DNA from 4 places in the Pseudomonas hormoni genome. Region 1 is predicted to be linked to each of the others. Evidence: predicted binding sites of a transcription regulator. Region 1 holds the regulator's gene; each other region holds the start of a gene.
What was found. The regulator FliA, encoded in region 1, starts transcription of late flagellar genes. The targets are predictions, from matches to a motif close to CTAAAGTTTNNNNNNNNNNNGCCGNTAA.
Positions count from the first base shown of each region.

Region 2: the regulator FliA is predicted to act here: its motif matches at 4,216-4,243, upstream of KJF94_RS20755 (flagellar protein MotY).
Region 3: the regulator FliA is predicted to act here: its motif matches at 2,740-2,767, upstream of KJF94_RS19670 (methyl-accepting chemotaxis protein).
Region 4: the regulator FliA is predicted to act here: its motif matches at 4,813-4,840, upstream of KJF94_RS22345 (methyl-accepting chemotaxis protein).

Region 1 covers NZ_CP075566.1:1,026,893-1,034,398, reverse strand. The annotation lists gene KJF94_RS04765 (protein-glutamate methylesterase/protein-glutamine glutaminase) at 1-923, opposite strand, end outside; gene KJF94_RS04760 (chemotaxis protein CheA) at 974-3,220, opposite strand; gene KJF94_RS04755 (protein phosphatase CheZ) at 3,267-4,055, opposite strand; gene KJF94_RS04750 (chemotaxis response regulator CheY) at 4,078-4,449, opposite strand; gene fliA (RNA polymerase sigma factor FliA) at 4,617-5,357, opposite strand; gene fleN (flagellar synthesis regulator FleN) at 5,354-6,184, opposite strand; gene flhF (flagellar biosynthesis GTPase FlhF) at 6,301-7,506, opposite strand, start outside.
Region 2 covers NZ_CP075566.1:4,449,422-4,456,927, forward strand. The annotation lists gene KJF94_RS20740 (response regulator transcription factor) at 7-633, opposite strand; gene KJF94_RS20745 (hypothetical protein) at 1,119-1,745, shown strand; gene KJF94_RS20750 (argininosuccinate synthase) at 1,895-3,112, opposite strand; gene KJF94_RS20755 (flagellar protein MotY) at 3,242-4,150, opposite strand; gene pyrC (dihydroorotase) at 4,310-5,356, shown strand; gene rnt (ribonuclease T) at 5,353-6,030, shown strand; gene KJF94_RS20770 (peroxiredoxin) at 6,106-6,708, opposite strand; gene KJF94_RS20775 (bacterioferritin-associated ferredoxin) at 7,024-7,242, shown strand; gene bfr (bacterioferritin) at 7,442-7,506, shown strand, end outside.
Region 3 covers NZ_CP075566.1:4,218,944-4,226,449, forward strand. The annotation lists gene KJF94_RS19660 (glycerophosphodiester phosphodiesterase) at 1-506, shown strand, start outside; gene KJF94_RS19665 (PepSY domain-containing protein) at 618-926, shown strand; gene KJF94_RS19670 (methyl-accepting chemotaxis protein) at 999-2,624, opposite strand; gene KJF94_RS19675 (transporter) at 2,900-3,922, shown strand; gene KJF94_RS19680 (inorganic phosphate transporter) at 4,201-5,814, shown strand; gene KJF94_RS19685 (LysR family transcriptional regulator) at 5,931-6,827, opposite strand; gene KJF94_RS19690 (SDR family NAD(P)-dependent oxidoreductase) at 6,949-7,506, shown strand, end outside.
Region 4 covers NZ_CP075566.1:4,800,798-4,808,303, reverse strand. The annotation lists gene rluD (23S rRNA pseudouridine(1911/1915/1917) synthase RluD) at 1-461, shown strand, start outside; gene pgeF (peptidoglycan editing factor PgeF) at 458-1,177, shown strand; gene clpB (ATP-dependent chaperone ClpB) at 1,472-4,036, shown strand; tRNA gene KJF94_RS22365 (tRNA-Asn) at 4,335-4,410, shown strand; tRNA gene KJF94_RS22360 (tRNA-Pro) at 4,420-4,496, shown strand; tRNA gene KJF94_RS22355 (tRNA-Lys) at 4,502-4,577, shown strand; tRNA gene KJF94_RS22350 (tRNA-Pro) at 4,673-4,749, shown strand; gene KJF94_RS22345 (methyl-accepting chemotaxis protein) at 4,902-6,527, shown strand; gene wbpA (UDP-N-acetyl-D-glucosamine 6-dehydrogenase) at 7,033-7,506, shown strand, end outside.

The DNA.
Region 1 (7,506 bases):
TTGTCACCGTAGGACTTGGCCGCCGAACCGAAGGTGATGTCCACGCACGGCTTGTAGTTCAGACGCTCGTCGCCCGGCAGGATTTTCACCGCGCCACGGCCATCGATCATCATTTGCTTGCCACCCGGCGCCAGCAACGCCAGGCCCGGACGCAGGATGTCGCCATCCTCGGCTTCCTTGACGCTGATGCGGCAGAGCTTGTCGAGACGTTCGGCGAACGCCTTGGTGAACGCCGCCGGCATGTGCTGGATCAACACGATCGGGGCCGGGAAATTGGCCGGCAATTGCGTCAATACGCGCTGCAGGGCAACCGGGCCGCCGGTGGAAGTGCCAATGGCAACCAGTTTGTAGGCTTTGCGTTTCGGTGCCGGCGACGACGGAGCGTGCGCAGGTGCACGGGCCGGGATCGGTGCCGGACGTGCAGGCGCGCTGCTGCCATAACTGCTGACACTGGGAGGTGCAGGGGTCGGGGCTGGCGTCGAGACCGGCGCCGGTGCCGGCGCGCTGTAGGCGCTGACCCGACGGTTACTGCGCGAAATGCTGAGAATCTTCTCGCACAGCAGTTGCTTGACCTTCTCGGGATTGCGCGAGATGTCTTCGAAATTCTTCGGCAGGAAATCCACCGCGCCGGCGTCCAGCGCATCCAGGGTGACCCGGGCGCCTTCGTGCGTCAGCGAGGAGAACATCAACACCGGTGTCGGGCAGCGCTGCATGATGTGCCGCACTGCCGTGATGCCATCCATCATCGGCATCTCGTAGTCCATGGTGATCACGTCCGGCTTGAGGGCCAGCGCCTGATCGATCGCCTCTTTTCCGTTGGTCGCCGTACCGACGACCTGGATATTCGAATCCGCTGAAAGAATTTCCGAGACGCGGCGGCGGAAAAACCCCGAATCGTCCACCACCAGGACCTTGACTACCATAAACACTCCGTTAGGCGGGGGCGAGGCTCAGTCGCCCCGCTCCCCCAGAATCAAATACGCCGTGCGGCGTAACGCTTGAGCATGCTCGGAACATCGAGAATCAGCGCAATACGGCCGTCACCGGTGATGGTGGCGCCGGACATGCCCGGGGTTCCCTGGAGCATTTTGCCCAATGGCTTGATGACCACTTCTTCCTGGCCGACCAGTTGATCGACAACGAAGCCGATCCGCTGGGTGCCTACCGAAAGGATCACCACATGGCCTTCGCGCTGCTCTTCGTGAGCGGCGGAGCTGACCAGCCAGCGTTTGAGGTAGAACAGTGGCAGCGCCTTGTCCCGCACGATCACCACTTCCTGGCCGTCCACCACGTTGGTGCGCGACAGGTCGAGGTGGAAGATCTCGTTGACGTTCACCAGCGGGAACGCGAACGCCTGGTTGCCGAGCATGACCATCAGCGTCGGCATGATCGCCAGGGTCAACGGCACCTTGATGACGATCTTCGAGCCTTTGCCCTTGGTCGAGTAGATGTTGATGGTGCCGTTGAGCTGGGCGATCTTGGTTTTCACCACGTCCATGCCCACGCCACGACCCGACACGTCGGAGATCTCGGTTTTGGTCGAGAAACCCGGCGCGAAGATCAGGTTGAAGCAGTCAGACTCGCTGAGTCGGTCCGCCGCATCCTTGTCCATCAAACCTTTCTTGACCGCGATGCCACGCAACACGTCGGCATCCATGCCCTTGCCGTCATCGGAGATGGACAGCAGGATGTGGTCGCCTTCCTGTTCAGCGGACAGGATCACTTTGCCGCTACGCGGTTTGCCCATCGCTTCACGATCAGCCGGCTCTTCAATACCGTGGTCGACCGAGTTGCGCACCAAGTGGACCAGCGGGTCGGCCAGTGCCTCGACAAGGTTTTTGTCGAGGTCGGTTTCTTCGCCGACCAGCTCCAGGTTGATCTCTTTCTTGAGCTGGCGAGCCAGATCTCGAACCAGACGCGGGAAGCGCCCGAAGACTTTCTTGATCGGTTGCATCCGGGTCTTCATGACCGCGGTTTGCAAGTCAGCCGTGACCACGTCGAGGTTCGACACGGCCTTGGACATGGCCTCATCGGCGCTGTTGGCCCCCAGGCGAACCAGGCGGTTACGCACCAGTACCAGCTCGCCAACCATGTTCATGATTTCGTCGAGACGCGCGGTATCGACCCGCACGGTGGTCTCGGCTTCGCTGGCCGGTTTTTCCGCCGGTGGTGCAGCCGGTGCACGGGCTGGCGCCGGTGCAGCGGCGGCAGCAGGCTTCGGCGCTTCGGCTTTTGGCTCGGGCGCTTTGGCCACTGGTGCCGGGGCTTTGGCGACAGGTGCCGCTACCGAAGAAGCGGCGGAACCGGTGCCGACTTCAGTGAACTTGCCTTTACCGTGCAATTCGTCGAGCAGCGATTCGAACTCGTGATCCGAGATCAGATCGCTGCCGGCCGCTTTAGCGGCAGGTGCAGCGGCGACCGGGGCCGAAGCAATGGCCGATTCCAGCGCGTCCACCGCAAAGTTGCCCTTGCCGTGCAGCTGATCGAGCAGTGCTTCGAATTCGTCGTCGGTAATGTCGGAACTGTCGCCTGCCGCTTTCGGGGCAGCCGGTGCGGCGGGTGCAGCAGGTGCTGCCACCGCGTCGACGGCGAACTGACCTTTGCCGTGCAATTGATCGAGCAACGACTCGAATTCTGCATCGGTGATTTCGTCGCTGGCCGCGGCATCGCCGGCAGGCAGCGGAGCAACCACAGGCGCCTCGGCCTGAGCCTTGACGGCGTTCAGCGAGTCCAGCAGTTGTTCGAATTCGTTATCGGTGATGTCGCCTGATTCGGCTTCGGCAGCCGGTGCTTCCACCACTTCAGCCACAGGTGCGGCTTCATCGGCGGTTTGCGGCTCGGCCAGACGGGCCAGGGCCGCAAGCAATTCAGGCGTGGCAGCCGTGATCGGGCTGCGTTCGCGGACTTCGCTGAACATGCTGTTCACCGCGTCCAGCGCTTCGAGAACCACGTCCATCAATTCCGAGTCGACGCGACGTTCACCCTTGCGCAGGATGTCGAACACGTTCTCGGCGATGTGACAGCACTCCACCAGCTCGTTGAGCTGGAGGAAGCCGGCGCCCCCTTTTACAGTGTGAAAACCGCGAAAAATTGCATTGAGCAAGTCCGCATCATCCGGTCGGCTTTCAAGCTCGACCAGCTGTTCGGACAGTTGCTCTAGAATCTCGCCGGCCTCAACCAGGAAATCCTGAAGGATCTCTTCATCGGCGCCGAAGCTCATTAAGGGTGTGCTCCTACAGGTCTAAAAACCTAAAATACCTAAAATTCTAAAACCCTAGGCTGGATAGCAAATCGTCCACATCGTCCTGACCGGACACAACGTCTTCTCTTTTATCGGCATGAATCTGCGGACCTTCACCCTGAGAGAGATGTTTTTGCGGATCTTTTTCAGCAAGCATCGCTTCACGGTCATGTTCGATGCCCGCAAAGCGGTCCACCTGACTGGCCATAAGCACGAGCTTGAGCAGGTTGCTTTCAACTTCGGTGACCAATTGGGTCACACGCTTGATCACTTGACCTGTGAGGTCCTGATAATCCTGAGCGAGCAGAATGTCGTTGAGGTTGCTCGACACCGCGCGGTTGTCCGCGCTGCTGCGTGTCAGGAAACCGTCGACACGCCGTGCCAGCTCGCGAAACTCTTCAGCCCCGACTTCGCGACGCATGAACCGTCCCCAGTCCGTGCTCAGCGCCTGGGCTTCATCGCTCAGGCTATTGACCAACGGCGTAGAGTTTTCGACCAGGTCCATGGTGCGGTTGGCTGCGGCCTCTGTCAGCTTGACAACGTAGCCCAGACGCTCGGTGGCATCTGTGATCTGGGACACTTCCTCGGCTTGCGGCATGTGCGGGTCAATCTGGAAATTGACGATCGCGCTATGCAGCTCGCGAGTGAGCTTGCCCACTTCCTGATACAGGCCGCGGTCACGGGTCTGATTGAGCTCATGGATCAATTGCACAGCGTCGCCGAACTTGCCTTTTTCAAGGCTTTCGACCAGTTCGACCGCGTGTTTTTTCAGGGTCGACTCAAAATCGCCCTGTGAAGATTCGTTGTGGTCCATAGCTCCCCCGTGGCGCAGTTTCTCAACCGATGCGTTCGAAAATCTTCTCGATTTTTTCTTTCAACGCCTGGGCCGTGAAGGGTTTGACCACATAGCCGTTAACACCGGCCTGGGCCGCTTCGATGATCTGCTCGCGCTTGGCTTCAGCGGTTACCATCAGCACCGGCAGGTGCTTGAGCTTTTCATCGGCGCGCACGTGACGCAGCAGATCGATACCGGTCATGCCAGGCATGTTCCAGTCCGTTACCAGAAAGTCGATGCTTCCGCTGTTGAGAACCGGAATGGCAGTAACGCCATCGTCAGCCTCGACCGTGTTGGTGAACCCAAGGTCACGCAACAGGTTTTTTATGATCCGCCGCATCGTTGAGAAGTCATCAACGATGAGGATTTTCATGTTCTTGTCCAATTCGACCTCCAAGCAGTCTTAAACGCGCCCAGCACCTGGACGCGCCATTTCAATCAATCCGGCAAAGCACTCAATGACTGTCTGGAGCACAACAGATCGAGACCGGCGCAGTTCAACACCACACCAGCCACGTTCGCAGTGTCCCCACACTGCCTTCAGCGCGCTCGCCACTCCCCCAAACGCCCCCGCAAACGGGCCGCGCACTGGCTGTGTAACTGGCTGACTCGAGATTCGCTGACCCCCAGGACCTCACCGATTTCCTTGAGATTCAACTCTTCGTCGTAGTACAGCGCCAACACCAGTCGCTCACGCTCCGGCAAATTGGCAATCGCGTCCGCCAGCGCCGCCTGGAAGCGTTCATCTTCCAGATCGCGTGACGGCTCGAGATGAGCGCTCGCGCCATCCTCGTGCAGCCCTTCGTGTTCGCCGTCCTGCAACAGATCGTCGAAACTGAATAACCGGCTGCCCAGGGTGTCGTTCAAAATCCCGTAGTAATCATCGAGACTCAATTGGAGTTCGGCCGCAACTTCGTGATCTTTAGCGTCACGGCCGGTTTTAGCTTCAATCGAGCGAATTGCGTCGCTGACCATGCGGGTATTGCGGTGGACCGAACGTGGCGCCCAGTCCCCCTTGCGGACTTCATCGAGCATCGCGCCGCGGATTCGAATGCCCGCGTACGTCTCGAAACTCGCGCCTTTGCTGGCGTCGTATTTGGTCGATACTTCAAGCAGGCCGATCATGCCGGCCTGGATCAGGTCTTCGACCTGGACACTGGCTGGCAGTCGCGCCAGCAAGTGGTAGGCAATGCGTTTGACCAGTGGCGCGTAACGCTCGATCAGCTCGTACTGCGCGTCACGTGCCGATTTCTTGTATAGGTTGTAACCGCTGGCTGTCATAGCACGGGTCCTGCCGTTTGTTGCACGAGGCGCTCGACGAAAAACTCCAGGTGCCCACGCGGGTTGGCAGGCAGCGGCCAGGTATCGACCTTTTGTGCGATGGCCTTGAAGGCCAGGGAGCACTTGGAACGCGGGAAAGCTTCATAGACCGCGCGCTGCTTCTGAACGGCCTTGCGCACGCTTTCGTCGTACGGCACCGCACCGACGTATTGTAAGGCGACGTCGAGGAAGCGATCCGTGACCTTGGTCAACTTGGCAAACAGGTTGCGACCTTCCTGCGGGCTCTGGGCCATGTTGGCCAGGACGCGGAAACGGTTCATGCCGTAGTCGCGGTTCAGCAGTTTGATCAGTGCGTAGGCGTCGGTGATCGAGGTCGGTTCGTCGCAAACCACCAGCAAGACTTCCTGCGCGGCGCGAACGAAACTGACTACCGAGTCACCGATGCCCGCAGCGGTGTCGATCACCAGGACGTCGAGGTTGTCGCCGATATCGCTGAACGCCTGGATCAGGCCGGCGTGTTGTGCCGGGCTCAGATGCACCATGCTCTGAGTGCCGGACGCGGCCGGGACGATGCGGATGCCGCCTGGCCCCTGCAACAACACGTCGCGCAGCTCACAGCGGCCTTCGATGACGTCGGCCAGGGTGCGTTTGGGTGTCAGTCCCAGCAGGACGTCGACGTTCGCCAGACCCAGATCGGCGTCCAGCAGCATGACGCGCCGGCCTAGCTCAGCTAGAGCCAGGGACAAGTTCACTGACACGTTAGTCTTCCCGACGCCACCTTTGCCGCCGGTCACCGCGATCACCTGTACGGGATGCATGCTGCCCATGTTATTTCTTTACCTTGTCTTGCATAGACGGAGGCCACATTACTGGCTGCGCGTTCACAAACGGAACAATGCATGGCAGACCATCGATGTAGGTACAAAAACTGTTCATTAATACCTCAGCCAACCTGCTTGGTCGGGCTGTGGTAAATATCAGCGAACATGTCAGCCATGGCTTCTTCGCTGGGTTCTTCCTGCATTTGCACGCTGACGGCACGGCTGACCAACTGATGACGACGCGGCAGATGCAAATCATCCGGAATCCGCGGCCCATCGGTCAGGTAAGCCACCGGCAACTCATGACTGATTGCCAGGCTCAGCACCTCGCCCAGGCTTGCCGTTTCATCCAGTTTAGTCAGGATGCAGCCAGCGAGCCCGCAGCGCTTGTAACTGTGATAAGCGGCGGTTAGAACCTGTTTCTGGCTGGTGGTTGCCAGAACCAGATAATTTTTTGATTTGATGCCTCGACCGGCCAGGCTTTCGAGCTGCATACGCAGTGCCGGATCGCTGGCCTGAAGACCCGCGGTATCGATCAGCACCACACGCTTGCGCAGCAATGGGTCCAGCGCCTGCACCAGGGACTGGCCCGGGTCGACGTGGGTGACCGACACGTTGAGGATCCGGCCCAGGGTCTTGAGTTGTTCCTGAGCGCCGATGCGGTAGCTGTCCATGCTCACCAGCGCGATGTTCTGCGCGCCGTACTTGAGCACGTAACGGGCCGCGAGCTTGGCCAGCGTGGTGGTCTTGCCCATGCCGGCAGGGCCGACCATGGCAATCACGCCGCCCTCTTCCAGTGGCTCGACTTCCGGTGTGGCGATCATCCGCGCCAGGTGCGCCAGCAACATGCGCCAGGCCTGACGGGGCTCTTCAATGTCGGTAATCATTTCCAGCAGATCGCGGGACAACGGGCCGGACAGGCCGATGCGTTGCAGGCGACGCCAAAGGTTGGCCTGGGCCGGACGACTGCCTTGCAGCTGGTTCCAGGCCAGGGAGCCGAGTTGTACTTCCATCAGTTCGCGCAGGCTGTTGAGTTCGAAACGCATCGAATCGAAAGCCCGCGGGTCGACACCGCCGGAGGCTGGCGCAGGGGCCGGCGCAGCACGACGGGGTTCAGTGTAAGTCGGTTCGATCAGCGGTTCGGCGGCGGTGAGTGGCAGACCGGCGAACAACTGGCGATTGGTGGACTTGTCGCTCTCGCCCTCGCTACGCAGGCTCAGTTCGGCCTGGGCGGTCACGATCCGCGACTGGGTCTTGCGCAGCTCGTCCTCGAGTTCCATGTTCGGAACACGCGGGGCCAGCGCCGACAGTTTGTAATCGAGGGCAGC
Region 2 (7,506 bases), 3.1 Mb from region 1:
GTGCAGTCACACCAGCCCATTGCGTTGAGCCAGCTCGATCAAGTCCACCAAGGATCGCGCATTGAGCTTCAACAACAGGCGAGTCTTGTAAGTACTGACGGTTTTGTTGCTGAGGAACATTCCATCGGCAATTTCCTTATTGGTCTTGCCTCGGGCCAACTGTTGCAAAACCATCATCTCCCGCCCCGACAGACGATCCACCATATCGGCTTCACTGGCGTTCCCCAGACTGGAACGCACTGTATGCAGGGCTTGATTGGGAAAATAACTGTAGCCTGACAATACAGCCTTTATTGCACTGAGCAACTCAGTGAGATCCTGTTGTTTGCAAACATATCCGGCAGCACCGGACTGCATGCAACGCATCGAAAAATGTCCAGGCGCCTGGGAAGTCAATATCAGTACTTTCATTGGCATTGCTGCCGAGACAAGGCGCGCAATGACTTCCAGTCCATCCAGCTTCGGTATTCCTATATCCAGGATGACAATATCCGGCATATGTTCACGAGCCAGTTGTAAGGCATCCACGCCATTATCTGTTTCTGCAATGACTTCGTAGCCATGACGCTCCATCAGCATACGTACCGCAAGACGAATGACGGGGTGATCATCCACGATCAGCACTTTATTCATGGGCAAGTCCAATTTTCGCTGTTCGAATTTTTAGAGCCCGCACAATAGCCTAGTCGTTTCACCCATGGCACGCTGCCCCTCTCGGTCACCCACACCGAGAGACATTCCCTACAAACAATACGGAATATTCTTACAAGAAATCTTCGAGAGCGGCGTGTCGGAAATTTTATTTGCTTTATGACATGCCACTCTTCAACAATTTTTTTGTATCAATCTACAAAAATAAAACCAGAAAAATAAATCAATATCTCTAGCCCGACGAGGCCTGTAGTTGAGCTACTCTTTACGAGAACCTACATTTCAGCGCTTGTGCGACACATTGAAAACACCACACACAAAACTTTACAGCAAAAGCACTCCAACAACTCAACCAAGATAAAACAGATATAGGCCAACTATAAATTCACAGTTAACATAAAGATCGCAACACTCAACTATCACCCATTAACCCAACGAGAAAAGACAAACTTATATGAGTACAAAACATGATAAAACTCAAACAGAGAATCACCAACCCCATGACAGTCATCGCAATATTCGCAACACTGTCTGAAACATCGGCAGCCGTCTCCCTGCCGTTCCTCGATAATAAGGAACGAGAGCTCTATATCTGGTTTTTGATCAGCTTTCCTTTTTATTTGCTTCTTCTGTTCTTCGCCACCCTCAACTTCAATTATCGATCGCTCTATGCGCCGTCCGATTTTGAGAAGGGAAAGCACTTCATAAAAGTCATGGACAATGCCGAGCGTCCGGATGTTGCTCAAGGCACGCCTGGCGAAAACGGCGGACGGGAAAACTTCTCGATCCAGCACCACATCGAGTTGCCCGAGCGTCTTGAAGACCTGCACATCATTGATGCGCGATGGATGAACAGAAAAAACGAATTCCGCGAGTTTCTGGAAAGGATTCGGTTACCCAAGGGAGATTCGACGCAAGTTGTCGTGTTTCTCACCAGTGCCGAATCAGAGAATTTACTGAAAGAAAGCGCGATCAAATTTTTCAGACACGTAAAGAAACGCAACGGCGCACCGTTTTGCATTGCTTACAATGTGAGCTCACACGACGTGACGGTCATTGATCAACTCGCCAGACTGGCCCACAGCGGTCAGTAGCGTTTTACGATCGACAGGAGAGCAGCAGGCAGGAATGGCGCTTACGAAACAAGAAAGATGAATCGCAATGTCAGAAAGAAAAATCCCTATTTCCAAATTTGTGGCCTTGTCAAAACAAGGCCACAAATTCCATCAGAGCGTCAGAAACTTCAGAAAAGCTTCCGACCCTTGTTCGCCGCAATACGCATGCGCAGGGCGTTCAGCTTGATGAAGCCAGCCGCATCCGCCTGGTTGTAGGCGCCGCCATCTTCTTCAAATGTCGCAATGTTGGCGTCGAACAACGATTCGTCGGACTTGCGACCCGTGACGATGACGTTGCCCTTGTACAGCTTCAGGCGCACAACGCCGTTCACGTGTGCCTGGGAAGCATCGATCATCTGTTGCAGCATCAGACGCTCAGGGCTCCACCAGTAACCGGTGTAGATCAGACTGGCGTATTTAGGCATCAACTCGTCTTTGAGGTGAGCCACTTCACGGTCCAGGGTGATCGATTCGATCGCACGGTGAGCGCGCAGCATGATGGTGCCGCCTGGGGTTTCGTAGCAGCCCCGGGACTTCATGCCCACGTAACGGTTCTCGACGATGTCGAGGCGGCCGATGCCGTGTTCGCCACCGATACGGTTCAGGGTCGCCAGCACCGTCGCTGGAGTCATTTCGACGCCGTCCAATGCAACGATGTCGCCGTTGCGGTAGGTCAGTTCCAGGTACTGCGCTTTATCTGGAGCCTTCTCCGGGGAGACGGTCCATTTCCACATGTCTTCTTCGTGCTCGGTCCAGGTGTCTTCCAGCACGCCGCCTTCATAGGAGATGTGCAGCAGGTTGGCATCCATCGAGTACGGGGATTTTTTCTTGCCGTGACGCTCGATCGGGATGTTGTGCTTTTCAGCGTAATCCATCAGCTTTTCACGGGACAGCAGGTCCCATTCGCGCCACGGTGCAATCACTTTCACACCTGGCTTCAAGGCGTAGGCGCCGAGTTCAAAACGAACCTGGTCGTTGCCTTTGCCGGTGGCGCCGTGGGAAATGGCGTCAGCGCCGGTTTCGTTGGCGATTTCGATCAAGCGCTTGGCGATCAACGGACGAGCGATGGAAGTACCCAGCAGGTACTCGCCTTCGTAAACGGTGTTGGCGCGGAACATCGGGAAAACGAAATCGCGCACGAACTCTTCGCGCAGATCGTCGATGTAGATCTCTTTCACGCCCATGGCCTGAGCCTTGGCACGTGCAGGTTCGACCTCTTCGCCCTGACCCAGGTCAGCGGTGAAGGTCACGACTTCACAGTTATAAGTATCCTGCAGCCACTTGAGGATCACCGAAGTGTCCAGGCCGCCGGAATACGCCAGAACGACCTTGTTTACGTCCGCCATGCCATCACTCCACGGGGTTCTACGGAAAGCCGTCAAGTCTACCGGTCATGCAGGATAATTTACAGAGGCGCGACAGCTTATGACGACGAAGCGACAGATTATGTCGAGCGGGCGACGATGACAGCCGGTTCAGGAGGTCTTCGCGGCGCTCGCCGATGCTGTTGATTGGGGCGCCGGTTGCTCGGTGGGCGCGACCCGCGCGAGGTGCACATTGACCCGACGGTTTTTCGCCCGATTGGTCGCATTGGTGTTGGGCGCCAACGGATAGCGCTCGCCGTGGAAGCGCACGGTAATCTGCGATTCCTGAACACCGTTGGCCTTGAAGAACTCCATAACCGCCAGCGCTCGACGCCGCGACAAGTCACGATTGGTCAGGCGGTTGCCGCTGTTGTCGGAGTGGCCGTCGAGTTCGATGTGATTGACCGTCGGATCGGCCTTCATGAACTCCAGCATCACCTGCAACTGAGCCTTGGCCTGCGTGTCGAGATCGAGGCCGTCGCCGGGAAAGCCGATTTGCGTCTGTTTAACCTGCTCGAAGTTCTTCGGCAGCAGCTTCGCCACGCAGCCCTGATAATCGTTGAACGCCTTGCTGAACTTGACCGGCAACAGCCGCACTTCCGAGACCCGGCCATCACCCGAATAATGTCGGACGACCGGACTGCGCCCATCCATCAGGCCACTGATCAAGCGTCCGGCCTGAACCTGCGAACTGTTGAACAGCACATTGCCGCTGCCGATCTGTACGGAACCGAGATTGATGTCGCCACGCCCCGGCTGCCAGGGTGCAGCGGCCGCCAATAAGGTCGCCGAGCCGCCGCCGACCATCGAGTTGTAGGCTTTCAGACGAAACGTCGCCTGCTCGCCGGCGCGACGCACGAACTCACCCGAACCGAAATCGGTAATCGGTTGAGTCAGGCGGCACTCGAACTTGTCCCCTTCGACCGTCCACTCGATGCTCTCCAGACGGGTCTGGAAAGTGAGCGCCATCGCGGGAAGGCTGGCAAACACACTGAGCAAGGCTAAATAACGCTGGCGCACGGGAGGCTCCACTGGCTTCTACAACAAAAAGACCGACACACACATGTTTACGGCGTACCTGTTGGATATCGGAAGCTTCCTGCAAAACTTGATAGCGAGTGCCTGAGAGAGTCTTTTCCGGTAGCATTCCCCTGAGTTTGACCCGCCTGGAATCCCCTCATGTCCGACCGCCTGACCCTGCTGCGTCCCGACGACTGGCACATTCATCTTCGCGATGGTGCCGTGTTGACCAATACCGTTGCGGATGTCGCGCGCACCTTTGGTCGCGCCATCATCATGCCCAACCTGGTACCTCCGGTGCGCAACGCCGCTGAAGCCGACGGCTATCGCCAGCGGATTATCGCTGCACGCCCGGCCGGCAGTCGTTTCGAACCATTGATGGTGCTTTACCTGACCGACCGTACCCAGCCCGAAGAAATTCGTGAGGCCAAGGCCAGCGGCTTCGTGCACGCCGCCAAGTTGTACCCGGCCGGCGCGACCACCAACTCGGACTCTGGCGTCACCAGCATCGACAAGATTTTTCCTGCGCTCGAGGCCATGGCCGAAGTCGGGATGCCTTTGTTGGTTCACGGTGAAGTCACCCGTGGCGATGTCGACGTGTTCGACCGCGAAAAACTTTTCATCGATGAGCACATGCGTCGTGTGGTCGAGCGCTTCCCGACGCTCAAAGTGGTGTTCGAACACATCACCACCGCGGACGCCGTGCAGTTCGTCAACGAGGCTTCGGCCAACGTTGGCGCGACCATCACCGCGCATCACCTCTTGTACAACCGCAACCACATGCTGGTCGGCGGAATTCGGCCGCATTTCTACTGCTTGCCGATTCTCAAGCGCAATACCCATCAGGAAGCCCTGCTCGACGCCGCCACCAGCGGCAGCGACAAGTTCTTCCTCGGCACCGACTCGGCGCCGCACGCCCAGCACGCCAAGGAAGCCGCTTGCGGTTGTGCCGGTTGCTACACCGCTTATGCGGCGATCGAGATGTACGCCGAAGCGTTCGAACAACGCAATGCGCTGGACAAGCTCGAAGCCTTCGCCAGCCTTAACGGCCCGCGCTTCTATGGCCTGCCGGTGAACACCGATCGCATCACCCTGGTCCGCGACGAGTGGACCGCCCCAACCAGCCTGCCATTTGGCGAGCTGACCGTTATCCCGCTGCGCGCCGGTGAAAAACTGCGCTGGCGCCTGCTGGAGGAACACGCGTGAGTGAAGACCATTTCGACGACGAACAGGACGGTCAAGGCGGCGGAGGTGGTCCACGCCACCCGATGGCAGCTCGATTCCGTGGATACCTGCCAGTCGTTGTCGACGTTGAAACCGGTGGTTTCAACTCTGCCACTGACGCCTTGCTGGAAATAGCCGCTACCACCATTGCCATGGATGAGAAGGGTTTTGTATACCCGGATCACACCTACTTCTTCCGCGTCGAGCCTTTTGAAGGCGCCAACATCGAAGCGGCTGCCCTGGAGTTCACCGGGATCAAACTCGATCACCCGCTGCGCATGGCCGTGAGTGAAGAAGCGGCGCTGACCGATATCTTCCGTGGCATCCGCAAGGCGTTGAAAGCCAACGGCTGCAAGCGAGCGATCCTGGTCGGGCACAACAGCAGTTTCGATCTGGGCTTCCTGAACGCGGCGGTTGCGCGTCTGGACATGAAGCGCAACCCGTTCCATCCATTCTCCAGTTTCGACACGGCAACCCTCGCCGGTCTGGCCTACGGTCAAACCGTGCTGGCGAAAGCCTGTCAGGCGGCCGACATCGACTTCGACGGTCGCGAGGCCCACTCGGCTCGCTACGACACCGAGAAGACGGCTGAGCTGTTCTGCGGCATCGTCAACCGCTGGAAGCAAATGGGCGGCTGGGAAGACTACAACGACTGATTCAAGCCCTCGGGTTTATCCCGCCCATAAAAAAACCGGCCTCAACGGCCGGTTTTTTTATGCCTCGAACGCGCCTTACAGGGCAGCAGCGTTCTCGGTCAGGTAAGCCGCGACGCCTTCGGTCGAAGCGGTCATGCCTTTGTCGCCTTTCTTCCAGTTGGCAGGGCAGACTTCGCCGTGCTCTTCGTGGAATTGCAGAGCGTCGACCAGACGGATCAGCTCTTCCATGTTACGGCCCAGCGGCAGGTCGTTGATGATCTGCGAGCGGACAACGCCTTTGTCGTCGATCAGGAACGCGCCACGGAAAGCCACACCGCCTTCGGACTCAACGTCGTAGGCCTTGGCAATTTCGTGCTTCATGTCGGCAGCCATGGTGTAGCGAACCTGGCCGATACCGCCATTGTTCACCGGGGTGTTGCGCCATGCGTTGTGAGTGAAGTGCGAGTCGATCGAAACGGCGATCACTTCAACATTGCGTGCCTTGAAGTCGGACATACGGTTGTCCAGAGCGATCAGCTCGGATGGGCAAACGAAGGTGAAGTCCAGTGGGTAGAAGAACACCAGGCCGTATTTGCCTTTGATGGCCGACGACAGGGTGAAGCTGTCGACGATTTCGCCATTGCCGAGTACGGCCGGTACGGTGAAGTCAGGGGCTTGCTTGCCTACGAGTACGCTCATTGAATATCTCCTGGTGTAAAAACGTGAAGTTCCGGGTTGGCGCCAGCCTGTCACCCTCAGGCGACAGCCCTGTGACACCCACCCGCTTCATAAGGACCGGCCATCATACACTGCGTTTTTGAGCTGTCCTCAACGGTTTTTCGCCAACACCTCAAATTGCCGTCGTCGCGATTACTGGCAGATTGCCCTGGAGAAAACCGTTCGTCAGCCATCCACGCTTATAACGCAAAGCTTTCAGAAACCACTTTGACAATCATTCTCGTTAACATTAAGATCCATCGCAACTGAGTCACCACCAGCGACGGTTCTTAGCTTATGTATGTCTGCCTCTGCACTGGCGTCACCGACGGACAAATCCGCGAAGCAATCTATGAAGGATGCTGCAGCTACAAGGAAGTCCGCCAGGCTACCGGCGTAGCCAGCCAATGCGGCAAATGCGCCTGCCTTGCCAAGGAAGTGGTGCGTGAAACCCTGACCAAATTGCAAACAGCCCAGGCTGCGATTCCTTTCCCTGTAGAATTTACTGCCGCGTAAATACCCTATTCCAAAGAACCGGACTTTATGTCCGGTTTTTTTATGCCTGAAAATCAATTGGTTACGCGCTAGACGCGGAACACAAACATTCTTATTCCGATTAATTTTCACTTAAGTTTCAATAACTTAGGTTTGACACTCTTAGTTGCGCGGCTCAAACTCTGCTTTATAGACAGCTATTACAGGGCAGGATCCCATCATGAAAGGCGACATTACAGTCATCCAGCATCTCAACAAGATCCTTGCCAATGAGCTGGTCGCGAT
Region 3 (7,506 bases), 3.2 Mb from region 1:
GCAAAGGCAAAGTGGTGTTGCAAACGTTCGAGAAGAGCAGCCTCGAACTGCTGGAAAAAGAAATGCCGCAGGTGCCGAAGATTTTGTTGCTGTGGGTCGGCGAAGGCAGCATCGAGCCCAAGTCCAAGGTGACGTTCGCCGAGTCTGGCGACAAGGACAAAGCCACGTACTACGCCAAGCAGGAGCCGAAGGACAAAGCCGAGTTCCAGCAATGGGTCGAGTACGCCAAGGCCCAGGGCGCGATCGGCACCGGTCCTTCCGCCGCGCTGACCAAGGGCGGCGATCAGAGCTATTCGGACCTGGTGAAGCCGTGGATGAACCAGTACACCCACGATCAGGGTTTGTTGGTGCACGTCTACACCGTCGATGATGCGGTGGATTACCAGAAGGTTATGGACGCCGGGGTCGATGGTATTTTCACCAACCGTGCCAGCGAACTGTTGAAGTTCTATAAACGCCCGGCGGCGGGTACGGTTGCGCAGTTGCTGACGAACAATGGGTATTGATCGAGGACCGCGAAGCTTTTACAAACGACGCGTTAATGGGAATTAAGCCTGAATTAAGTTGCCACAGTTAATCTGGACTCACTTAATCAGCACACCCAAGGAAAGAACCTCATGAAGACTTTGACTGCCCTGTTCACCGCTGCCGCCCTGACCCTCACCGCTGGCCTGGCCCAGGCGGATGATGTTCCCGTCGATCAGATCCCGCAGTTGGTCAAGGATAAAAAGATCAAGCCGCTGGAAGAGCTGAACCAGATCGTTCTGAAGTTGCACCCGGGTGCCACGATCACCGACAGCGACCTGGATAACCACTTCAACGGCTACGAGTACGAAGTCGAACTGAAAGATGCCAAAGGCATTGAATGGGACGTGGACTTGAACGCCGCCACCGGCGAAGTCCTGAAGAACAAACAAGACGACTGATACTCACACAAAAAAAGCCGCACGATTTTCGGATCGTGCGGCTTTTTTGCGTTCCCGTGTTCCCGTGAAACCTTACGCGCTCAAACGCGCCGTCACTTCATTCAGTTGTCCTGACAACCCGTGCAGGTTGTGGCTGGCCGCTTCGGTGCGTTGCACGTTGTCCAGGTTGGTGCTGGCGATGCTGGTGATCTCGGTGAGGTTGCGCGAGATGTCTTCGGCGACCGAGGTCTGCTCTTCGGCAGCGGTAGCGATCTGGCGGTTCATGTCGCGAATGGCTTCCACGGCGTGGGTAATGCGCTCCAGCATCGCACCGGCCTGCGTCACTTGCTCGACACTTTCCTCACTGCGCGACTGACCGCTCTCTATCGCCTGAGCCGCGTCCACCGCACCGGTTTGCACAGTCTGGATGATCTGGTTGATCTCGATGATCGACGCCGCCGTGCGCTGGGCCAGGCTGCGCACTTCATCGGCCACCACCGCGAAACCGCGCCCGGCTTCACCGGCACGGGCGGCTTCGATGGCCGCGTTGAGCGCCAGCAAGTTGGTCTGTTCGGCGATGCCGCGAATCACTTCCAGCACCTTGCCGATGCGGCCGCTGTCGGTTTCCAGCTGTCGAATGACCGTCGCGGTGTTGGCAATTTCACCGCGCATGCGGGTGATGGTGTGGATGGTGCCCTGCATGACTTTTTCGCCTTGCTGGGCGGACTGGTCGGCGTCATCCGCCGCACGCGCCGCATCGGCGGCGTGGCGCGCGACTTCCTGCGCGGTGGCGGACATTTCGTTCATCGCCGTGGCGACCTGATCGGTGCGGTTGAACTGCTCGTTGGTGCCGCTGGCCATGAGACCGGCGATCGCTTTCAGCTCACCGCTGGCGCCGTCCAGATCCTTGGCACTGACCTGCAAGCGGCTGAAGGTGTCGGCGAGGAAATCGCGCAGCGTGTTGGCCGCGATCGCCAATTTGCCCAGCTCATCCTGACGGGTGCTGGCCACGCGTTCGGCAATTTTGCCCTGACTGAGTTGCGCCACGTAGTCGATCAGCTTGCGAATCGGTTCGACCAGGTTGCGGTTGACCAGCCACAGGCTCAACAGACCGATCAACAGACCCGAAGCGAGCATCACGATGATGCCCAGCAACACGGTGCGATCGGCGCTGGCGCTGATCAGCCTGGACTGCTCGGTGCCCTGCTTGCGCAATTCGCTGACCAGTTCGCTCATCTGATCGCTGGTCGCCCGGTCCACGCCCTTCACCGCGGTGTCACCCACCGTTGGATCGGCACCGGCCGCCACGTAGGCATCGCGGCCCTTCTGATACGCCGCGCCTAACACGCGGTGTTCGTCACGCAGGCGTTCGATGCGGGTCTTGAGTTGCGGCTCGATGCCCTTTTGCCCGGCCAGTTCGCCGAGAATGCCCTGCACGTCGCGCTGGCGGTCTTCGAATTGCTTCCAGTATTTGTCCAGGTCCGCCGGTTGCTTGCCGCGCAGCAGGACGTTTTTCCATTCCTGGACCTGCACCTTGAATTGCAGGTTGGCTTCATCGATCAATTGCGAGGTGTGCAGCGGGCCGTCGATCAGATTCGCGTAGCTCTGAACGCCGCTGGACAGAAAGTGAAAGCAAGCCAAAGCGATCAACAGCATCGCAAACAGGCTGCCGCTCAGCAGGGCGAGAATTTGCGCTCTCAAGGACTTTTGCAAAAACATCGGAAGGTACTCGTGACAGGAATGAGGCACGCCCTGGGTGAGGCGTGAAATTAGTCCGAACATCCCTGTCTGCGGCGTTGGCCGGTGGCCGAAGGCGCGCAACTTAACCTAAGCGTGATCGGCGTGCCAGAGCGCTTCTTGAAGAGAATCCGACCATCGGTAACGCAATCGTTTGCGTTATTTAACCGTCACAAAAATGTCATCGCACCTTGCGATGATGCGGCTCAAGTGAACCTGTGAAACCCGCGACAGGCGCCTCCTCACAGCGAGACCTCATGAACCACAGCATCGACCAAAGCCATCGCGACCCGGACCTGTTCGGTCTGCTGTACGGTTTCAGTTTTCGTCCCGGCGAACGCGGCCGGGAGATCGATTCGGCCATGGCGTTGCGGTGTCTGCAACAACCGGGCGACAGCGACGAATTTCTCTGGCTGCACCTGAACCTCGCTCACGCCGCGTGCGAGCGCTGGATGAAAAGTCACCTGGAATTACCCGACGAGTTTTTCGAAGCGTTGCATGAAGGTTCGCGTTCGACGCGCATCGAGCATGTCGATTCAGCCTTGCTGGCGGTGGTCAACGACGTGGTGTTCAACCTCAGCAGCATGGTCTCCTCGGATGTGTCGACGCTGTGGGTATGCGCCCGCAGCCGGCTGATCATCAGCGCGCGCCTGCAACCGCTGCACTCGGTGGACAAGTTACGTTCGTCGGTGAAGGCCGGTGAATGCTTTCGCTCGCCGCTGGAGTTGCTGGTGCATTTGCTGCGCGACCAAGGCGAGGTGCTGACGCAGATCGTGCGCAAGACCAGCCTCAGTGTCGATCAGATCGAGGATGAGTTGCTGTCCTCGCGGCTGTCGACCAACCGCGCGGAACTGGGCGCCAATCGCCGGGTGCTGGTGCGTCTGCAACGGCTGCTGGCGCTGGAGCCGGGCTCGTTGCTGCGCCTGCTCAATCGTCCGCCGCAATGGTTGCAGAAGGAAGACGTGAAGGAGCTGCGCAAATCCACCGAGGAGTTTGCGCTGATCATCAACGACCTCACGGCGCTGGGTGAGCGGATCAAACTGTTGCAGGAAGAGATTGCCGCCAACCTGAATGAACAAAGCAACCGCACGCTGTTTACCCTGACGGTGGTGACGGTGCTGGCGTTGCCGATCAACATCATTGCCGGTTTCTTTGGCATGAACGTGGGTGGCGTGCCGCTATCCCAGGATCCGGAAGGATTCTGGATTCTGGTGGCATTGGTGGCGACGTTTACCGTGATTGCGGGGCGGTGGGCGTTTCGTAAGCGCCAGGATTATTGAGCACAATCTTCAAGCCCCCCCGTCACTGTGGCGAGGGAGCTTGCTCCCGCTGGGTCGCGAAGCGGCCCCCGGCATTCCTCCAACCAAACCATGCCAACAGGTTTTGCGGCTGCTTCGCAGCCGAGCGGGAGCAAGCTCCCTCGCCACAAGGTATTGCGCGCCCCAGGAACAGATCAACGGAATAAGCAAAAACCCCAAACACTGACCCAACGCAGCCTCTCTGTAACATTTGGCAACGATCATGACTGACACTCCATCCCTCCTCAGGATTGTCCGTTATGGCTACTCCTTCCTACACCGCCGCCCAGGCGTCTGCCAGCAGCGCGAAGCCGCAGTTCGATAAAAAACCCGGCCTGCTGACCATTGTGATTTTCTTCGCGGTGCTGGCCATCGGCCTGTTGTTCACCGCGTACAGCCTGATGCACGACATGAACGAACTCGGCACGGTGGTCACCACCTGGACGCCGTTTCTGCTGCTGGGCGTGGCGCTGCTGATCGCGTTGGGCTTTGAGTTCGTCAACGGTTTCCACGACACCGCCAACGCAGTGGCCACGGTGATTTACACCAACTCCTTGCCGCCGAACTTTGCGGTGGTCTGGTCCGGGTTCTTCAACTTCCTTGGCGTGCTGCTGTCGAGCGGCGCGGTGGCGTTCGGCATCATCGCGCTGCTGCCGGTGGAGCTGATTCTGCAGGTCGGGTCGTCCGCCGGTTTCGCGATGATTTTCGCCCTGCTGATCGCGGCGATTCTGTGGAACCTCGGCACCTGGTGGCTGGGTCTGCCGGCGTCTTCGTCGCACACCCTGATCGGTTCGATCATCGGTGTCGGCGTCGCCAACGCCTTGATGCACGGGCGCGACGGCACCAGCGGCGTGGACTGGGCGCAAGCAACCAAGGTCGGTTACGCGCTCCTTCTTTCTCCACTGGTTGGCTTCGGCTGCGCCGCGTTGTTGCTGCTGGCCCTGCGCGCCTTCGTCAAGAATCGCGCGCTGTACAAGGAACCCCAAGGCAACACCCCGCCACCGTGGTGGATTCGCGGCATGTTGATCCTGACCTGCACCGGTGTGTCCTTCGCCCACGGCTCCAACGACGGCCAGAAAGGCATGGGCCTGATCATGCTGATCCTGGTGGGCACCCTGCCGATGGCGTACGCGTTGAACCGCACCATGCCGGCGGATCAGTCGTTGCAATTCGCCGCCGTGGCCGAAGTCACCCAGCAAGCGCTGATGAAAACCACCTCGCTGCCGGCGCCCACCGATCCGCGTCCGGTGCTGTCCGATTACGTGCGCACCAAGGAAGCCACGCCGCAACTGATCCCCGCCCTCGCGACGCTGGCCGGCAACATCGGCAACGAAGTGAAGGGTTACGGTTCGCTGTCGAAAGTCCCGGCCGAGGCCATGGGCAACGTGCGCAACGACATGTACCTGACCAGCGAAACCATTCGCTTGATAGACAAGAACAAAGTCGGCAACTTTGACGCCGACACCACCGGCAAGCTGCAACTGTTCAAGCAACAGATCGACAACGCCACGCGGTTCATTCCGCTGTGGGTGAAGATCGCGGTGGCGATTGCGCTGGGCCTGGGCACCATGGTCGGCTGGAAGCGCATCGTGGTGACCGTCGGCGAGAAGATCGGCAAGACCCACCTGACTTACGCACAAGGGGCCTCGGCTGAAACCGTGGCCATGCTGACCATCGGCGCGGCGGACATGTTCGGGCTGCCGGTCTCGACTACCCACGTGTTGTCTTCGGGGGTAGCCGGGACCATGGTCGCCAACGGCGGTGGCTTGCAAATGAAGACCATCCGCAATCTGCTGATGGCCTGGGTGCTGACCTTGCCGGCGGCGATTCTGTTGTCGGGGAGTTTGTACTGGCTGTTCACCCAAATCTTCTGACCACCACAGAACCCTGTAGGAGCGAGGCTTGCCCGCGAAGGCGGTCTCAAGGTCGATGCAAATCCTGAGACCGCCTTCGCGGGCAAGCCTCGCTCCTACAGGTTTTGCGGTGTTGTTTAGATCGTGGACTGGATGATTTGCGCCAGCCAATCCATAAACGCTCTGACCCGCAACGGCAAATGCCGTTGCCGGGCATAGAGCAGCGCCACGTCCATCGACGGTGCATTGAACTGCGGCAACACCGCCACCAGTTCACCGCTGAGCAAGTGCGACTGCATGCCTTTGAGCGGCGCCTGAATCAAGCCGAATCCCCCCAGGCACGCCGCTTCATAAGCGTCGGTGCTGTTCACCGTGACGCTACCCGCCATCGGCAATCGATGCAGCTTGCCATCGACCTCATACAAAAAACCTTCCGACCGCGAACCCAGCACGCCGACGTAATGGACCAGCCGATGCTGCGCCAGATCGTCGAGTTTTTCGGGAATGCCATAGCGCTGCAAGTAAGCGGGACTGGCGCAATTGACCATCGCAAAATCGCACACGTGGCGCGCGACCACCGATTGATCCGGCTGTGCGCCGACCCGCACAACGCAATCAAACCCCTCCCTTTGCAAATCAACCCGGCGATCGGTGGTGCTGATTTCCAGTTCCAGATTGGGGTGCAGCGCGATGAATTCCGGTAACCGCGGCAACACCACCTGGCGCGCCAGAAAGTTCGGCATGTCGAAGCGAATCCGCCCGGTGAGCGACGCCGCATCCTGGCGAAACAGCCCTTCGATTTCGTCCATGTGCGACAGCAAGTCCTTGCTGCGTTCGTACAACACCAGGCCGTCCTGAGTCGCCTGAACCCTGCGCGTGGTGCGTTGCAGCAGACGCGTACCCAGCAGCGCTTCCAGCGCCTGAACGTGTTCCGACACGGTGGACCGGGGCAAGCCCAGGCTTTCGCCGGCAAGGGTAAAACTCGACATCTCGCTGACGCGGACGAAGGTGCGCAGCAGTTCCAGTTTGTTCATGGGCCGACCTTCGATTGTCCGGATTATCCGATCAGTGATTCCAGTTTCAGTCTGTTTATCACCATAGGCCGGATAAATAAACTTCCTCCACACCGTCACTCACCCCCCTTGAGGAAGCCCCATGAATCGCAAAATCGCACTGATCACCGGCGCCAGCCGCGGCCTCGGCAAAAACGCAGCGCTGCATCTGGCCGCCCAGGGCGTCGACATCATCGGCACCTACAACAGCAAAGCCGATGAGGCGCAGGCACTGGTCGCGGAAATCGAAAGCCTCGGCGGTCGTGCCGTCATGCTGCAACTGGACGTGGGCCAGAGCGAGCGCTTCGCAGATTTCACCACGCAGGTCACCGAGGTATTGCGCAGCCGTTTTGATCGCCAGCACTTCGATTTTTTGCTGAACAACGCCGGCATTGGTGTGTATGCGAACTTTGTCGATACCACCGTCGAGCAGTTCGATCTGCTGATGAATATTCATCTGAAAGGGCCGTTTTTCCTGACCCAGAACCTGCTGCCGTTGATGGCTGATGGCGGCCGGATTCTCAACGTGTCCAGCGGTCTGACCCGCTTCAGCCTGCCGGGTTACGGCACTTACGCGGCGATGAAAGGCGCGATGGAAGTACTGACGCGTTATCAAGCCAAGGAACTCGGTGCGCGGGGTATTTCGGTGAATACGTTGGCG
Region 4 (7,506 bases), 2.7 Mb from region 1:
GCATCTACGAATGCATCGTGATCGGTGTGGTGACGGCGGGTGGCAAGATCAACGCGCCGATCGGTCGTCACGGTCAGCAACGCCAGCGCATGGCCGTGATGGAAGGTGGCAAGCAAGCCGTCAGCCATTACCGCGTGCTCGAGCGTTTCCGCTCCCACACTCACGTGCGGGTGAAGCTGGAAACCGGTCGTACGCACCAGATTCGCGTACACATGGCCCACATCAACTACCCGTTGGTCGGAGATCCTGCCTACGGCGGCCGTTTCCGAATTCCGCCAGCCGCCAGCCAGACCATGGTCGATTCCTTGAAGACGTTCCCGCGTCAGGCCTTGCATGCGCGGTTTCTGGAGCTGGATCACCCGACCACCGGTAAACGCATGAGCTGGGAATCGCCACTGCCTGACGATTTCGTCTGGTTACTGACCCTGCTCAAGCAAGACCGCGAGGCGTTCATCGGATGAGTGACTGGCTGATTCCCGACTGGCCTGCGCCTGCCGGGGTGAAAGCCTGTGTGACCACCCGTGCGGGCGGCGTCAGTCTGGCGCCGTTCGACAGCCTCAACCTCGGCGATCACGTCGACGACAGCCCCGAAGCTGTTGCCGAAAACCGCCGTCGCCTTACCGATCATTTCTCTATTCAGCCGGCCTGGTTAAAGCAGGTTCACGGCATCGCCGTGGCTCACGCGGACCCAAGCCTTGTGGTCGCCGCCGACGCCAGCTGGACGGCGACGCCCGGCATTGCCTGCGCGGCGATGACCGCCGATTGCCTGCCCGCGCTGTTTTGCGACCGTGCCGGTACTCGCGTCGCAGCCGCCCATGCCGGTTGGCGCGGGCTGGCGGCGGGTGTGCTGGAAGCAACTCTGGACGCGCTGGCCGTACCACCGGAAGACGTTCTGGTCTGGCTCGGTCCGGCCATTGGCCCGCAGGCCTTTGAAGTCGGCCCGGAAGTGCGCGAAACCTTCGTCGAGCAATTGCCTGAAGCCGCCACAGCCTTTGTGCCAAGTGCAAATGCCGGCAAGTTCATGGCCGACATCTATGAGCTGGCGCGTTTGCGTCTGGCTGCTCGCGGTGTCACCGCTGTCTATGGTGGCGGTTTCTGCACCGTGACCGATCCACGCTTTTTTTCTTACCGCCGCAGCCCGCGCACCGGTCGGTTCGCCTCCCTGATCTGGCTATAGTGCCCTGTCTCACGAAGACTGTTCCTTTTTGACGGCGTCTGTTGTCGTCATGCTGCGTTGCCGCTCCTCGCCATAGCGAGCTATGACTCGTCGCGGCGCCTTGCCTGACGACAACAGCCACTCGTCAAAAGAGGAACGTCTTCGTGAGGCAGGGCACACGCTAGACTTCTCTGATCTACATCAACTGTACGACGCTTGAAACTCCCAGAATCGACCGCATCTATAACGGTATCTGGCAGGTTTCTTCATTCAGGATGTTTTATAGGTCCGGCCTGCTCAAAAGGAAGGTGACCCATGCGTATAGATCGTTTAACCAGCAAATTGCAGTTAGCTCTATCCGACGCCCAATCGCTGGCCGTCGGTCTTGACCATCCCGGTATTGAACCGGCGCATTTGATGCAAGCCATGCTTGAGCAGCAGGGTGGTTCGATCAAACCCCTGCTGATGCAGGTCGGTTTCGACGTCAACAGCCTGCGTAAAGAGCTGACCAAAGAGCTCGACCAGCTGCCAAAAATCCAGAATCCGACCGGCGACGTCAACATGTCGCAGGATCTTGCGCGGCTGCTCAACCAGGCCGATCGTCTGGCCCAGCAAAAGGGCGATCAGTTTATTTCCAGTGAGTTGGTGTTACTCGCCGCCATGGACGAGAACAGTAAGCTCGGTAAATTGTTGCTCGGCCAAGGGGTGAGCAAGAAAGCCCTGGAGAACGCGATCAACAACCTGCGCGGTGGTGAGGCGGTCAATGACGCCAACCACGAAGAGTCGCGCCAGGCGCTGGATAAATACACCGTCGACCTGACCAAGCGCGCCGAAGACGGCAAGCTCGATCCGGTGATCGGCCGTGACGACGAAATTCGCCGGACCATTCAGGTGCTGCAACGTCGCACCAAAAACAACCCGGTACTGATCGGTGAGCCTGGCGTGGGTAAAACCGCCATCGCCGAAGGCCTGGCCCAGCGCATCATCAACGGCGAAGTGCCGGACGGCCTTAAAGGCAAACGTCTGTTATCCCTGGACATGGGCGCGCTGATTGCCGGTGCCAAGTACCGCGGCGAGTTCGAGGAGCGCCTGAAATCCCTGCTCAACGAACTGTCGAAGCAGGAAGGGCAGATCATTCTGTTCATCGACGAACTGCACACCATGGTCGGCGCCGGTAAGGGCGAAGGCTCGATGGACGCGGGCAACATGCTCAAGCCTGCATTGGCCCGTGGTGAATTGCATTGCGTTGGCGCGACCACGCTCAACGAGTACCGCCAATATATAGAGAAGGATGCGGCCCTCGAGCGGCGCTTCCAGAAAGTGCTGGTGGACGAACCGAGCGAAGAAGACACCATCGCCATTCTGCGTGGCCTGAAAGAGCGTTATGAAGTTCACCATAAAGTGGCGATCACCGACGGCGCGATCATTGCCGCTGCCAAACTGAGCCATCGCTACATTACGGATCGTCAGTTGCCGGACAAGGCCATCGACCTGATCGACGAAGCCGCCAGCCGCATCCGCATGGAGATCGATTCCAAGCCGGAAGTGCTGGACCGTCTGGAGCGTCGTCTGATTCAGTTGAAGGTGGAGTCCCAGGCGCTGAAGAAAGAAAGCGACGAAGCGGCGATCAAGCGTCTGGAAAAACTCCAGGAAGAAATCGTTCGCCTCGAGCGTGAATATTCGGACCTCGAAGAAATCTGGAACTCGGAAAAAGCCGAGGTTCAAGGTTCTGCGCAGATCCAGCAGAAGATCGAACAGTCCCGTCAGGAACTGGAAGCTGCGCGCCGTAAAGGCGACTTGAACCGCATGGCCGAGCTGCAATACGGGGTGATCCCGGACCTGGAGCGCAGCCTGCAAATGGTCGACCAGCACGGCAAAAGCGAAAACCAGTTGCTGCGCAGCAAGGTGACCGAAGAAGAGATCGCTGAAGTCGTGTCGAAGTGGACCGGCATTCCGGTGTCGAAAATGCTCGAAGGCGAGCGCGACAAGCTGATGAAGATGGAAAGCCTGTTGCACCAACGTGTGATCGGTCAGGACGAAGCGGTGATCGCGGTTTCCAATGCGGTGCGGCGTTCACGCGCCGGGTTGTCCGACCCGAATCGTCCGAGCGGTTCGTTCATGTTCCTCGGCCCGACCGGTGTCGGTAAAACCGAGCTGTGCAAGGCGTTGGCCGAGTTCCTCTTTGATACCGAAGAGGCCATGGTGCGGATCGACATGTCCGAGTTCATGGAGAAACATTCCGTGGCTCGACTGATCGGTGCACCACCAGGCTATGTAGGTTATGAAGAGGGCGGTTACCTGACCGAGGCGGTGCGTCGCAAGCCTTATTCGGTGATCCTGCTGGATGAGGTCGAGAAGGCCCACCCGGATGTGTTCAACATCCTGCTGCAAGTGCTGGAAGATGGCCGCCTGACTGACAGCCATGGCCGTACGGTGGACTTCAAGAATACCGTGATCGTCATGACGTCCAACCTGGGCTCGGTACAGATCCAGGAACTGGTCGGTGATCGTGAGGCTCAGCGCGCGGCGGTGATGGATGCAATTTCCACGCACTTCCGGCCGGAGTTCATCAACCGGGTCGACGAAGTGGTGATCTTCGAGCCATTGGCTCGGGATCAGATCGCGGGTATTACCGAGATCCAGTTGGGTCGTCTGCGCAGTCGCCTGACCGAACGGGAACTTAAGCTGGAACTCAGTCCTGAGGCCATGGATAAGCTGATCGCTGTCGGTTACGACCCGGTGTACGGCGCACGGCCGCTCAAACGAGCGATCCAGCGCTGGATCGAAAACCCGCTGGCGCAGCTGATTCTGTCGGGGCGTTTCATGCCCGGCGATACCGCCAAGGGTGTAGTGGAAAACGACGAAATCGTCTTCGCCTGATCCACGATCACAGCAAAATTGAAGAGGCCTCGCATTGCGAGGCCTTTTTTTCGTCAGGTTGTTGAACTGAAAGGAAAAGGCTTGTAAAGTGCGCCCCGCAGTAAGTCACCCCGAAGGGTTTCCGCTCCCCAAGCAGGAATCTGAAATAAGTTGCAAATCATTAACTTGAAAGCAATTTAAGGGGTTGACAGAGGTGCTTAAGATTGTAGAATAGCGCGCCTCAGACACACGAACGCAGCGATGCGAACGGGTCGAAGAGGTGAAGCAAGCTTCACAGTTGTAAATTGAAATATGTAGTTCCGTGATAGCTCAGTCGGTAGAGCAAATGACTGTTAATCATTGGGTCCCAGGTTCGAGTCCTGGTCACGGAGCCAATTTCAAACCGGGGTATAGCGCAGTCCGGTAGCGCGCCTGCTTTGGGAGCAGGATGTCAGGAGTTCGAATCCCCTTACCCCGACCATTTTTGGGTCGTTAGCTCAGTTGGTAGAGCAGTTGGCTTTTAACCAATTGGTCGTAGGTTCGAATCCCACACGACCCACCATTTTTGAAACCAGTTAGCGCTGGGATCAGATCTTAAGATCAGCGGCCAAAAGCCCTGATCGAAGAAGGCGACTTGTAAAGGTCGCCTTTTTTTTCCGGGGTATAGCGCAGTCCGGTAGCGCGCCTGCTTTGGGAGCAGGATGTCAGGAGTTCGAATCCCCTTACCCCGACCATATTAAAAATCCTCGTATCGAAAGATACGGGGATTTTTTTTGTCTTCGAAAAAGCCGAATCCTTTCAAGTCATCGTACAACTTGCCGATAACGAGCTGTCGGGGCGCAGACGCGGCCTCCCATTCAAGCCAACAACAAGAAAGGCGCTCGTTATGTTTCTTCGTCAGCTGAATATTGCCCCCCGTGCCGCGCTGGGTTTTGCCTTGATCGCCGTGTTGGTGGCGTTGCTCGGGATGTTTGCGCTGGGGCAAATGTCGAGTATTCGCGAGAGCGAGGTGGCCGTGGAGAAGCAGTGGTTGCCGAGCATCCGCGGGGGTGACGAGATTCGCGAACTGATGTTGCGCATCCGCACCATTTCCTTGCGCATGGCTCTGGATCAGGACCCAAAGAATATTCCGACCTACCGCGGTCAGATGGACACTCGCGACAAGGAGCTGAGTGAGAAGATCGCGGCTTATGATCGGTTGGTCGATACTGCCGAGGGCCAGGCCTTATATGACCAGTTCAAAACCACCTTTGCCGCCTATCGCACCGGCATTGCCCAGTCGTTCACCCTGGCGGAACAAGGACGTCGTGACGAACTGACCAAGCTGCTGCTGATCGACATGAAGACGGTGGTCGATGGTTCAGGCAAGCAGCTCAATGATCTGGCGGATCTGTTCGCCAAGCAGGTCGCCGCTGAAAGCGAGAAATCCGCAGCGCACTACGAAACGTCGCGAACGATTGTCAGTTTGTTTATTGCGCTGGCGGCGTTGGCTACGGTAGGCCTGGCCATGTTGCTGACCCGCAGCATCGTCCGTCCTTTGAGTGAAGCGCTGATTGTCGCGGAAAGTGTGGCGCAGGGCGATCTGACCCAGCCGATCGCAACCCATGGCAACGACGAAGTGACTCGTTTGCTCAAGGCGCTGGCGACTATGCAGCAGAATCTGCGAGAAACCTTGCAAGCCATCAGCGGTTCAGCCACTCAGCTGGCCACGGCGGCGGATGAGTTGAACGCCGTCACCCTCGACAGCACTCAGGGGCTGCAACAACAGAATAACGAAATTGAGCAGGCTGCCACGGCGGTCAACGAAATGACCAGTGCCGTGGAAGAAGTGGCGCGCAACGCAGTGTCGACTTCCGATGCTACCCGCCAATCCAGCGAGTCCGCGCATCTGGGGCAGGAGCGGGTCAGCGAAACCGCCAGCGCTATCAGTGCCTTGGCCAAGGATGTGCAGCACACCGGTGAATTGGTGCAGTCACTGGCTAATCAGTCTCAGGACATTGGGAAGGTGCTGGATGTGATTCGGGCCATCGCTGAGCAAACCAACCTGTTGGCGCTCAACGCAGCGATTGAAGCGGCCCGTGCAGGGGAAAGCGGTCGCGGTTTCGCTGTAGTGGCTGATGAGGTGCGTGCGTTGGCCCATCGTACCCAGCAATCGACCCAGGAAATCGAACAGATGGTCCAGGGCATGCGCAACGGTTCGAGTCTGGCGCTGGACTCCATGAATGCCAGTGCTTCCCGTGCCGCCAGCACATTGGTGTTGGCTGAACGAGCCGGGGAAGCGCTGCAGACCATCACTGCTTCGGTTCACGAGATTCACGAGCGTAACCTGGTGATCGCCAGTGCTGCGGAAGAACAGGCTCAAGTGGCTCGGGAAGTGGATCGCAATTTGGTGAATATCCGTGATCTTTCGGTGCGATCAGCCTCCGGTGCCGATCAGACCAGTGCCTCCAGTCATGAGCTGTCGAAGCTGGCCAATGCACTGCAGGGCATGGTGCAGCGCTTTCGGGTGTAAATCCGCCCGACGTAAAAAAGGCCGCGCTTCTCGATGGAGAGGCGCGGCTTTTTTTTGTGGTGGGGGCGCGTCTTGATCGTTCGCTACTGCCTTGCGCAATGGCGCCATTTTAAGCGAGGGGGATAATCGCTGGGCGGGTTCGACGAGCGCAGGAGTGTTCGTCGGTTGGTCTGAAACGCTTGCATATCGCCGATTGCTTTAAAGTCATGCTTGGAGATAAGTGGCATAATGCGCTTTTTTTGGTTGCGCTGCTGAAGGAGTGCCTGCCTGGTCAATCAGGTTCATAGCCCCGCAGGTGGTTATGCTGCACTGGAGCGCAAGTAACACTCCATAAAAGGAGGGTATCGCCAGCAGAGGAGGCTATTTGAATCACGCCAACCAAGAAGCGAGCGCTGCCCGGAACTGGCAAGACATGCATGCGAAGATAAACATCAACAGCGGGTGGTGATTCCCGGTTAGTTGAAGTGTGAACCGCTTAAGAATTAGTTAATGGGAGTTTTACCTGATGTCGGGCATCAAACGGGCGAGTGTTGGCAAGTTCAAAAGCAGAGAGGCTCTAATTGGTATCGTAGGGCTGGGTTATGTCGGTCTGCCTCTGATGTTGCGTTACAACGCTATTGGCTTTCGTGTGCTGGGCATCGATATCGATGAGGCTAAAGTCTCCCGGTTGAACGACGGACAAAGCTATATCGAGCATATCCCTGCCGAGAAAATTCAGAACGCTCGTCAAAGCGGCTTCGAGGCGACCACGGACTTCCAGCGGGCGAGCGAATGCGACGCCTTGATCCTGTGTGTGCCAACCCCGCTGAACAAGTACCGTGAACCGGACATGAGCTTCGTGATCAACACCACTGAAGCGATAAAACCCTATTTGCGCGAAGGGCAGATTGTCTCCCTGGAGAGCACCACCTATCCGGGGACTACCGAAGAAGAGTTGCTTCCGCGGGTTCAGGAAGGCGGATTGACGGTGGGCGAAGAC